Regions from separate parts of the Dongia sp. P2_B8 genome, predicted to be linked through region 3. Evidence: riboswitches for the same ligand, from Rfam matches in the RefSeq annotation. Region 3 holds a riboswitch; each other region holds the start of a gene.
The links. A riboswitch is a leader RNA that binds a small molecule or an ion and turns the genes downstream of it on or off. The one in region 3 is predicted to bind cobalamin.
Positions count from the first base shown of each region.

Region 1: linked by a shared signal. The riboswitch ahead of AC1DWZ_RS15145 (CbtB domain-containing protein) and the one ahead of AC1DWZ_RS17920 (aromatic ring-hydroxylating oxygenase subunit alpha) in region 3 are both predicted to bind cobalamin.
Region 2: linked by a shared signal. The riboswitch ahead of AC1DWZ_RS21445 (ABC transporter substrate-binding protein) and the one ahead of AC1DWZ_RS17920 (aromatic ring-hydroxylating oxygenase subunit alpha) in region 3 are both predicted to bind cobalamin.

Region 1 covers NZ_JBFUDM010000004.1:289,453-292,722, reverse strand. Annotated here, with positions in the region: gene AC1DWZ_RS15155 (hypothetical protein) at 1-421, shown strand, start outside; gene AC1DWZ_RS15150 (carbohydrate kinase family protein) at 474-1,496, shown strand; cobalamin riboswitch at 1,632-1,880, shown strand; gene AC1DWZ_RS15145 (CbtB domain-containing protein) at 2,001-2,192, shown strand; gene AC1DWZ_RS15140 (CbtA family protein) at 2,205-2,957, shown strand; gene AC1DWZ_RS15135 (methyl-accepting chemotaxis protein) at 3,042-3,270, opposite strand, start outside.
Region 2 covers NZ_JBFUDM010000009.1:65,040-68,309, reverse strand. Annotated here, with positions in the region: gene AC1DWZ_RS21455 (TIGR03862 family flavoprotein) at 1-479, shown strand, start outside; gene AC1DWZ_RS21450 (N-acetyltransferase family protein) at 451-918, opposite strand; cobalamin riboswitch at 1,000-1,219, shown strand; gene AC1DWZ_RS21445 (ABC transporter substrate-binding protein) at 1,470-2,534, shown strand; gene AC1DWZ_RS21440 (FecCD family ABC transporter permease) at 2,591-3,270, shown strand, end outside.
Region 3 covers NZ_JBFUDM010000006.1:245,466-248,735, forward strand. Annotated here, with positions in the region: gene AC1DWZ_RS17910 (TetR/AcrR family transcriptional regulator) at 1-151, opposite strand, end outside; gene AC1DWZ_RS17915 (MFS transporter) at 259-1,491, shown strand; cobalamin riboswitch at 1,586-1,799, shown strand; gene AC1DWZ_RS17920 (aromatic ring-hydroxylating oxygenase subunit alpha) at 1,937-3,181, shown strand; gene AC1DWZ_RS17925 (FAD-binding oxidoreductase) at 3,187-3,270, shown strand, end outside.

The DNA.
Region 1 (3,270 bases), on a different contig from region 3:
GCATTTTGTGAATGATTCGATCGTGCGATGCCTTGCCGGAGTGGCGCAGGCGGACCGGCCGCAGTTTCTCAAGATCGCCTACAATGGCCCGGCCGCGTTGGAGGAACTGGCCAGCTATGATCCCGGCATGATTGTCGGGGTCCTGGGTGGTGGTGCGGGTACCACCCGCGACTGTTTCGAACTATTGTCCCAGGCCGAGCGTTACGGCGCCCGCGTCGCCTTGTTCGGCCGCAAGATCAATCTCGCCGAGGATCCGCTGGCGATTGTGGCCCTCATGCGCCAGGTGGCCGATGGTGCAGTGACACCCTCCGAAGCTGTGCGCGCCTATCACGGTGATCTGGCAAAACGCGGCATTTCTCCGGCCCGGCCGCTTGAGGCTGACAGCGCCATTACCGAGCCGGCTCTCCTCCGCGCCGGGTGAACCGAGCGATCTCCTCTGGATTCCGCGAGAGTCCGTCTGTAGAGAAGAGGGCATGACACATTCGCGGCGCGGCATTGTCACGGGGGGGATGTGGTGCGTTGATCGCAATCGGACGATCGACGCATGGCCTCATGAAGATGGCGTGGCTGAGATTTTCGCCATGGAGATCTATGGCGGCGGCTCTGCCTGCAACCTGGCCCTCGACATCAAGAAGCTCGATCCATCCTTGCCGGTGGAAACTATCGGTCTTGTCGGCGACGACGATGACGGACGATTCCTCCTGGCCCAGGCAGATGCGCATGGTATCGACCGCACGCAGCTTGTGGCGATGGAGCAGGCAGAAACGCAGTTTACCGATGCCTATGTGTCGAAGAGCACCGGCCGGCGCACGCATATTTTCTATCAAGGGGCCAGTGCACTGCTGACGCCGGATCATTTTGACCTGGCGCGCACACGTGGTCGGATCCTGCATCTCGGGCTGCCGGGTGCGCACAGGCGGATGGATGCACCTTGGAAAGGCGATCCCAACGGCTGGGTGACGGTGCTGCGCCAGGCGCGCGCCATCGGACTGGAAACCAATCTCGAGCTCTTCAGCATTGCACCGGAACGCATCGCAAGCTTGATCCGGCCGTGCCTGCCGCATCTCGACTATCTCATCGTCAATGACCTTGAGATCGGGGCCATCGCCGGCATGGAAACCTCCCATGACGGTGTGGCCGTGGTGAAGGCGTGTGTCGAGGCAGCAAGGAACGTGCTGGCGGAAGGGAACATGCGCCTGGTCGTCGTGCACTTTCCCGCCGGTGCCGTTGCCATCGCCCGTGACGGCCAGATCTGGACGGCCTCTTCGGTCAGTATCCCGCAAGCCGAGATTGTCAGCGCCAACGGTGCCGGCGATGCCTTCGCGGCCGGCGTCCTTTATGGACTGCATGAAGGTTGGAGTGTGGATGCGGCGCTTGAGCTGGCGCATGCTTGTGCTGCCATGTCGCTGCGCGGCCTCTCAACTTGTTCGGCCGTCGACACCTATCAAACCTGCCTCGCCCAGGCGAGACTCTGGGGTCATCGCCAAGCCATTTAGGGGCCGCGGATTTTCACCAGAATCGGTTTGGGTCGACAGGTCGCAGGCACCACATGGGGCGCCGCTTTCAGGATAATTCTTTTGGAAATTGACGGGGTTAGGACAAACACCTTGACGCCGGGGCAGGGTGGGGGCGATGTTCCATTCGTCGATGGTTCCCCGAAGGATGAACTCCTGGGGATTAATAGGGAACACGGTGCGGACGACCCAAAAGGGGCCAACGCCGTGACTGCCCCCGCAACTGTGAGCGAGGAGCGGACACCGAAGTAACCACTGGTTGTGGTCTGAGACTGAGCCCGATGGCTCGTTTCGGACGAAGACTGGGAAGGTCGGTGCCGCGCGGAACTCGTGAGTCAGGAGACCTGCCACCGACAGGAAGAATCCGTATCTATGGACGGGGTGTCCACGCGGTGCTGACTGTTTCGGTATCGATTCTGCACCCCTCCATGCGCCGCTCACGACAGCTACATGACGTGGCTGGGTAAACACCAAAGGGGATCCATCATGCAGACCACCAACATGTCCGCCACCGCTCTCTCCACCAAGACCAGCACGCGCGCCGAAGCGCTCACCGGCGCCTTCATGGCCGCCGTGCTCGGTGTCGTCCTGGTTTGGGGCGTTGGCTTTTCGCATATCGAAGCCGTCCACAACGCCGCCCACGACACGCGCCACGCTAACGCCTTCCCCTGCCACTAAGGGCCTCGGGGCATGGAAACGTTTCGGCGATTGTTCATCGTCGCGGCGCTGGCTGGGTTGATCGCTGGTGTCTTCATCACCATCGTTCACCAGGTCAGCACGTCGCAGATCATCCTCGCGGCCGAAGTCTTCGAGAACGCGGCTGAAGCTGCGGAGCCGGCAGCTGCCGAAGCACCCGCGGCCGATGCCACGGAGGCTGCAGCTGGCGCCGAAGCCCACGATCACGAGGCGCATGACCATGGAGCGGAAGCCTGGGGTCCGGCAGATGGTCTTGAGCGTACGCTCTACACCGCTCTTGCGGACATCCTGACCGGTATCGGCTTCTCGCTGCTGCTGGTGGCAGGCTATCGCATCTGGGGTGGCCAGATGAATTGGCGGACGGGCCTTTATTGGGGGCTTGCTGGCTTTGCGGCGATCGTATTGTCGCCCGACCTCGGTCTGCCGCCGGAAGTGCCGGGGACCGAAGCTGCCCCGCTGCTGGATCGCCAGATCTGGTGGGTGGCAACAGCCATGTTGACCGCAGGCGGACTTGCCCTGGTGTTCTTCGGCAAGCGCTACTGGTGGGCGGCCGTCGGCCTTGCGCTGATCGTCCTGCCACATGCCTATGGCGCGCCGCAGCCGGCAGAGCATGTGAGCGTTGCGCCGGAAGAGCTCGCGCATCGCTTCATCGTGGCGGCGACCATTGCCGGCCTGCTGTTCTGGTCTGTTCTGGGCACCGCGACAGGCTACTTCTACAATCGCGTCTTCAAGGATGCGGCTGCCTGATCAACGAGATCTGCTCTTTTGCGCGGAGACAAAAAAAGCCGGGCGATCCTGTAGGGGTCGCCCGGCTTTTCTATGTCCGGCGTTCTAAAGCGCGCGCACGTCGTGGATGAAGCGCTCGATCGTGGTGCGGATGGTCGCGGTATTCTGCCCCAGCTGACGTGCGGCGGAGAGGACCGTCGCCGTCGCATTCTGAGTCTGGCCGGCGGCTTGCGCCACGAAAACAACCTTCTCAGAAACTTCCTGGTTGCCGGCGGACGCTTCCTGAATGTTGCGCGAAATCTCCTTGGTGGCGGAATTCTGCTCCTCGACCGCC
Region 2 (3,270 bases), on a different contig from region 3:
TGCGCGATGCAATCACTGCCACGGACACGGCGGTCCTCCATCTCGACCTGCTGCCCAACCACGATCTGGCGAAGATCGCCGATGCGCTGGCGCAGCGCGGGTCGCGTTCCCTCGCCTCGCAGTTGAAATCGCGCCTGAGCTTGTCCGGCGCAAAGGCTGCGCTGCTGCGCGAATGCCTGCCGGCAGACGATTTTGCCGATCCGGTGCACTTGGCCAAGGGCATCAAGGCGCTACCGCTGCGTCTTGTCGCGACGCGTCCGATCTCTGAGGCCATCAGTTCCGCCGGTGGCGTGAAGCGCGATGGTCTCGACCAGCATCTGATGTTGAAAGATCATCCCGGCATATTCTGCGCCGGCGAGATGCTGGATTGGGAAGCGCCCACGGGCGGCTATCTGCTGACGGCGTGCATGGCCAGCGGCTATGTGGCGGGCCAGGGTGCCCTCGCCTTCCTCAAGGCGCGCGGCGCTTCCAGTAAGTGACTTCGCCAGCCTCCGCCGACCAGTCCGTGACCCAACCCAGCCGCTGATAGAAGCCGTGGGCACGGATCGCTGGATTGGCATCGGTGGTCAGCCAGATATCCGTAACGCCCTCTTCAAACAGCCAATCTTCCGCCGCCGCCATCACGCGCCGCCCGAGCCCAAGGCCTTCATAGCCGGGCTGCACGAACATGGCGAAAATGGTCTTCTCAACGCGCCTGGCGAAAGAGAAGGCCACCGGTACGCCACTCACCAGCATCACCCAGCCGCGCAGATTGCCAGCAACCATCTCGGCAATGATGCCGTCCTCCGTGATGCCCCGTGCCGCCATCTCTGCGACCGACAGATGATTCTCGATCACGCTGGTCCGGATCACCGTCACAGCCGGCAAATCAGCGGGGACCATCGGCCGCAGCTCAATATCGATACGTTGCTCGTTCATGGCCGGATGGTAGCGGAGGCACCTATCGCCCGCATGAGAATTTCGTGACGCGTACGGCCTTGACGCCCGCCGTCGCGTCCCCGTATGAATCACCGCGATGGTTCCCCGACGGATGAATTCCAGGGGATTAATAGGGAACACGGTGCGGACGACCCAATCGGGGCCTAAACCGTGACTGCCCCCGCAACTGTAAGCGGATAGCTCACTGCCACTTCGTACCACTGACCGTCTGACGGTTGGGAAGGTTGGCAGCAGGCATCGACCCGCGAGTCAGGAGACCTGCCATCGACGCGTTTTAAGTCTAACCCGGGCGGGGTGCCCGAGATGGAGACGTTGACATGGCGCCAACACAGGCGTGCCGGGTGACCGGCATACTTTCCCCATATTCGGCCAACTATTCGGCGCCAGGTAAGGCCTTGAGCCGCCGCCGGTGACATCCCCTGCCACATTCCGCTTCAACCGGCCCGCGCTACGCGCCAGCCGGTTGATAAGGTTAAATCTTATATGTAATGTTATAACATTGCATATCTTCATTAACAAGGGGATCTGACATGCAAACCCAACCAACAGCTTGGCCCATCCATCGGACCAGCCTCTCGGCACTGACCGCCCTCACCTGCCTCGCCATCGGCGCGCCGGCAGCATTGGCCGAGCCTACCCAATATCCGCTGACAATCGAGAATTGCGGCGAGACACTTACCTTCGACAAGGCGCCGACACGCACAGTCGCCATCGGCCAAAGCAGCGCGGAGATCCTGCTGTCGCTGGGCCTCGCCGACAAAATCGTCGGCACGGCGGTGTGGTTCGGTCCGGTGCTGCCGGGCTACGAAGCGGCCAATGCCAAGATCAAGCGGCTTGCCGACAATGATCCCAGTTTCGAAAGCGTCCTGGCGCGAGAGCCGGACCTGGTCACGGCCGAGTTCGAATGGCATGTCGGCCCCAATGGATCGGTCGCCACGCGCAAGCAGTTCTCGGACCTCAAGATCCCCAGCTATGTGGCGCCGGCCGATTGCGTCGCCAAGGACAATTCCGGCGGTGGCGATGGCGTGCGCAAGGAGATGTTCAACATGTCGCTGGTCTATCAGGAGATCCACGACATGGCGCAGATCTTCGACGTGCAGGATCGCGGCGACGCCTTGATCGCCGATCTCAAGAAACGCGAGGCCGAGGCCATTGCCAAGGTTGCCGGCAGCAAAGCCGCCAATGCTCAGAACGGCGGCCTGTCCATGGTGTTCTGGTTCTCGAGCCCCAAGGTGAACGGCGATGCCTATATCGCCGGCAAGAACGGCACCCCGGCCTACATCATGGAAACGCTGGGCGCCAAGAATGTCGTGACGACACAAGAAGAATGGCCGCTGGCGAGCTGGGAAAGCATCGCTGGCGCCAATCCGCAGGTGATCGTGGTGGCGCGGATGGATCGGCGGCGCTATCCCGCCGACGATGTCGCGGTGAAGCTCAACTTCCTGGAGACGGATCCGGTCACCAGCAAGCTCGATGCGGTCAAGCAAAAGCACATCGTGATCATGGATTCGCAGGCAATGAGCCCGACCATACGCGCCGTGAGCGGGATTGAAGCCGTCGCCGAGGGCATCAAGCAGTTCGGCCTCACAAATTGACTGGGGGCAAATTGACTTACAACTCGATAAATCCGGCTCTTCAGGGTGGGTGGGGCATGCGTGCCTCACTCGCTTTGCTGTCGCTGATCGCCTTGGCCCTTGCCATCGGCATGGCGGTGTCGATCGGCGAGGTGCCGATTCCGCTGGCATCGGCCTACAAGGCGATCGCCAACAAACTGTTCGGCACCGGTTTCGAGCTCAGTGCGATCCAGGCAGGCATCATCTGGGACTACCGCCTGAGCCGAGCTCTGGTTGCGGCCTGCTGCGGTGGCGCGCTGGCAATATCCGGCGCCATTCTGCAAGCGTTGCTGCGCAACCCGTTGGCCGAGCCCTATGTACTCGGCATCTCGGCCGGTGCGTCGACCGGCGCAGTGGCCGTCATGATCCTGGGCGTCGGTGCTGGACTCATCACACTCTCTGTCGGGGCCTTCGCCGGGGCTGTCCTTGCCTTCGTCCTAGTGACGTTGCTGGCCGCCGGTGCCGGCGGCGGATCGGACCGCATCATTCTGGCCGGTGTCGCCGGCTCGCAGCTTTTCAATGCGCTCACCGCCTATGTTGTCACAACCTCGGCCAATGCCGAACAGGCCCGCGGCGTCATGTTCTGGCTGTTGGGCAGCCTTGGTGGCGTGCGCTGGGAGGATGTCTATCTGGCAGCACCGGTTGCCGTCAGCGGTTTTGCGATCTGCCTCCTTTATGCCCGGGCCCTTGATGCCTTCACCTTCGGAACCGATGCGGC
Region 3 (3,270 bases):
TGACGCCCATGGCGGCACTGAGATCGTCGACCGACGTGCCCTCATAGCCCCGGTCCCAGAACAGCATCATGGCGCGGTCCAGGGCGGTATCGGGATCGAAGGCCTTCGGCCTGCCCCGCCCCCGCTTCTGCGTGTCTCCAGCCATTTCCATAGCGATCGTTCCAAAAATATCTTGACGCGATCGCTCCGGCCACCTAGCTTCCGGTGAACACCGGAACGATCGTTCCATAAATACATAAATAATGCGGGAATTGGCAAATGGCAAGCCTTGAACATGTAAAGACAAATGACGGCACCATCGGGGCACCACCCTCGACCCTCTCAGCCTGGGCGGCCGTCCTGTCGGTGGCAATCGGCGCCTTTGCCCTGGTGACGACCGAGTTCCTGCCCGTGGGCCTGCTGCCGGCCATTGCGGCGGACCTCGGTATCACCGATGGACAGGCAGGTTTGATGGTCACCATGCCGGGTTTGCTCGGCGCACTCGCGGCCCCTGCGGTCACGGTCGCTGCCGGCAGGCTCGACCGGCGCTATGTCCTTCTTGGCCTGATGGTCCTGCTGTTCACCTCAAACGTCGCCGTGGCGCTTTCGACAAGTTTCGTGCCGCTGCTGATCGGCCGGCTGCTGCTGGGGATCGGTGTCGGCGGTTTCTGGGTGATCGGTGTCGCGGTCGGGCCCCGGCTGATGCCCTGGGCTGCGGTTCGTGCCACCTCGCTGATCTTTGCAGGTGTGTCGCTGGGCACCGTGGCCGGCGTGCCGGCAGGGTCGCTGGTGGGCGAACTCCTTGGCTGGCGGACAGCGTTTGCCGCGGCGGCCGGCATTGCCGTCCTGGTGATCGTCGCACAATGGATATTGGTACCGCCTTTGCCGACGGCGCGGGCAACACGCATCCGCGATCTGCCGATCCTGTTCACGATCCCCAAGGCCAGGCTCGGCCTCATCGCCACCCTGCTGCTCTTCACCGGCCAGTTCGCCGCCTACACCTATATCTCGCCCTTCCTTATCGACGTGTCGGGTATCAGCGTCAGCACGGTGACGTTGCTGCTGCTGGTCTATGGGCTGACCGGTTTCGTCGGCAATGTCGCGGGCGGCTGGGTTGCCGGCAAGGATGTCCGCGTGGCGCTGATCGGCACATCGCTGCTCCTTGGCCTCGCCATCCTGTCGTTGCCGGCCTTCGGCGAAAGCAAGATCGCGGCCTCGGTGATTGTGGGGATCTGGGGCCTGGCCTTCGGCGCCCTCCCCATCAGCATCCAGACCTGGATGTTCCGCGCGGCACCCGAAGCCTTGGAAACGGGCGCTGCCATTTTCGTCTCCATGGCGCAGGTGGCGCTTGCCGGCGGCGCGCTGGTGGGCGGCCTGGTGGTCGATGCGCTGGGTGTCCCCAGCACCATGATGCTGGGTGCTGCCTTCGTCCTGGCCAATGCAGCCCTTATCACCACCTTTGGCCGCGGGCGGGTCACGGCCCCCGTCCTCGCGGAGCAACCCGCGGAATAACAAGCCCTGTCGGCGCAGTCGCAAATGGAACGATTGATTGGCTTGATTGCGACAGGCAAGGTCGCAACCAAACGCGGCAGGACCCGTTTCTCTCTCTTATGTTTCGTCCCGAGGTGCGACGCCGTTTTTCTGGGAGAACGGTGCCGATAATTGGGAAGCCGGTTGAACACCGGCGCTGCCCCCGCAACGGTCATGGCGGAGATGGGCGCAGCTAAAAGCCACTGGGCGATCGGCCCGGGAAGGCGCTGCACCCGGCTCGAAAGAGCCACTGCCTGAGCCCGGAAACCAGCCTCAAGGATTTGGTCCGTGATCGCGGTGGGCGATTGGGCGAGGATGCTTGCGGCTGCCTTCCGCGACATCATCGACCAGCTACCCTCAGCGACCACCCATCATCAACTTGCCCCGCCGGGAGCGTTTCCCGGTGCGCTATCGCTGAGGTGCTTTCATGGTGTCGCATTCCACCCAGATGCTGGTCGAACTCCTGGGCCGCCAGCCCAATTTCAGCCTGCCGCAGAAATTCTATACCGATGCGGACTTCTTCCAGCTCGACCTTGAAAACATCTTCTACCGCGAATGGCTGTTCGTCGGGCATTCCTGCGAGATCATGAAGCCTGGCGAGTTCATGACCGTGAAGATCGGCGCCTATCCGATCATCGTCACCCGCGGCAATGACCGTGTCATCCGTGCCTTTCACAATGTCTGCCGCCATCGCGGGCAGCAGCTGTGCACCAAGGACAAGGGCGCCGGCGCACGGCTGGTATGCCCCTATCATCAATGGTCCTACGATCTCGACGGCCGCCTGGTCTATGCGCGCGACATGATGAAGGAGATCGACACCAAGAAGTTCGGCCTGAAGCCCGTGCATTGCGAGGAAATGGCCGGCTACATCTTCATCTCATTGGCCGAGCAGCCATCCTCCTTCGCCGATTTCCGCGCCCAAACCGAAGGCTATATGGCGCCGCACAATCTCGAAAACGCCAAGGTCGCCTTCGAGTCGACCATCGTCGAGGAAGGCAATTGGAAGCTGGTGATCGAGAACAACCGCGAATGCTATCACTGCGCCGGCAGCCATCCGGAACTGTGCCGCGTCTATTCCGACAGCCCGACCCTGACCGGGGTCGATCATGTCGGCGAAGACAATCTCATCGCCGCCCATGCCGCCCGCTGCGAAGCGATGGGGCTTCCCAGCCAGTTCCGCATGTCGGCAAACGGCCAGTACCGGACAGCGCGCATTCCCTTCAACAGCGATGCCGTCTCCATGACCATGAGCGGCGCGCCGGCCGTCACCCGCAACACCGGCGACTATCCGTCCAACAATCTCGGCTCCATGCTGCTGTTCCACTTTCCCAACACCTGGAACCATCTGCTGGCGGATCACAGCTTGAGCTTCCGCATCCTGCCGTTGAGCCCGACGCAGACACAGGTCACCACCAAATGGCTGGTGCATAAGGACGCCCTCGAGGGTGTCGACTATGATGTGAAGACGCTCACGGAAATGTGGACTTCCACCAACGACCAGGATCGCCGCATCGTCGAGGACAATCAGAAGGGCATCCTCTCGCCGGCCTATGAGCCCGGACCCTATTCGCTCGCCCATGAAGGCGGCGTCATCCAGTTCATCAAATGGTATGTCGACCTCATCACGCCGCGCCTGAAACAGGTGACGGCCGCCAACCGCTACGTCGCGTGATCACGATGGACACGCCGATCGCCAACGAGGCCGTGCGTTTCTGGGATGCAACGACGACGCCCTTGCGTTGCGTCGACATCATCGCGGAA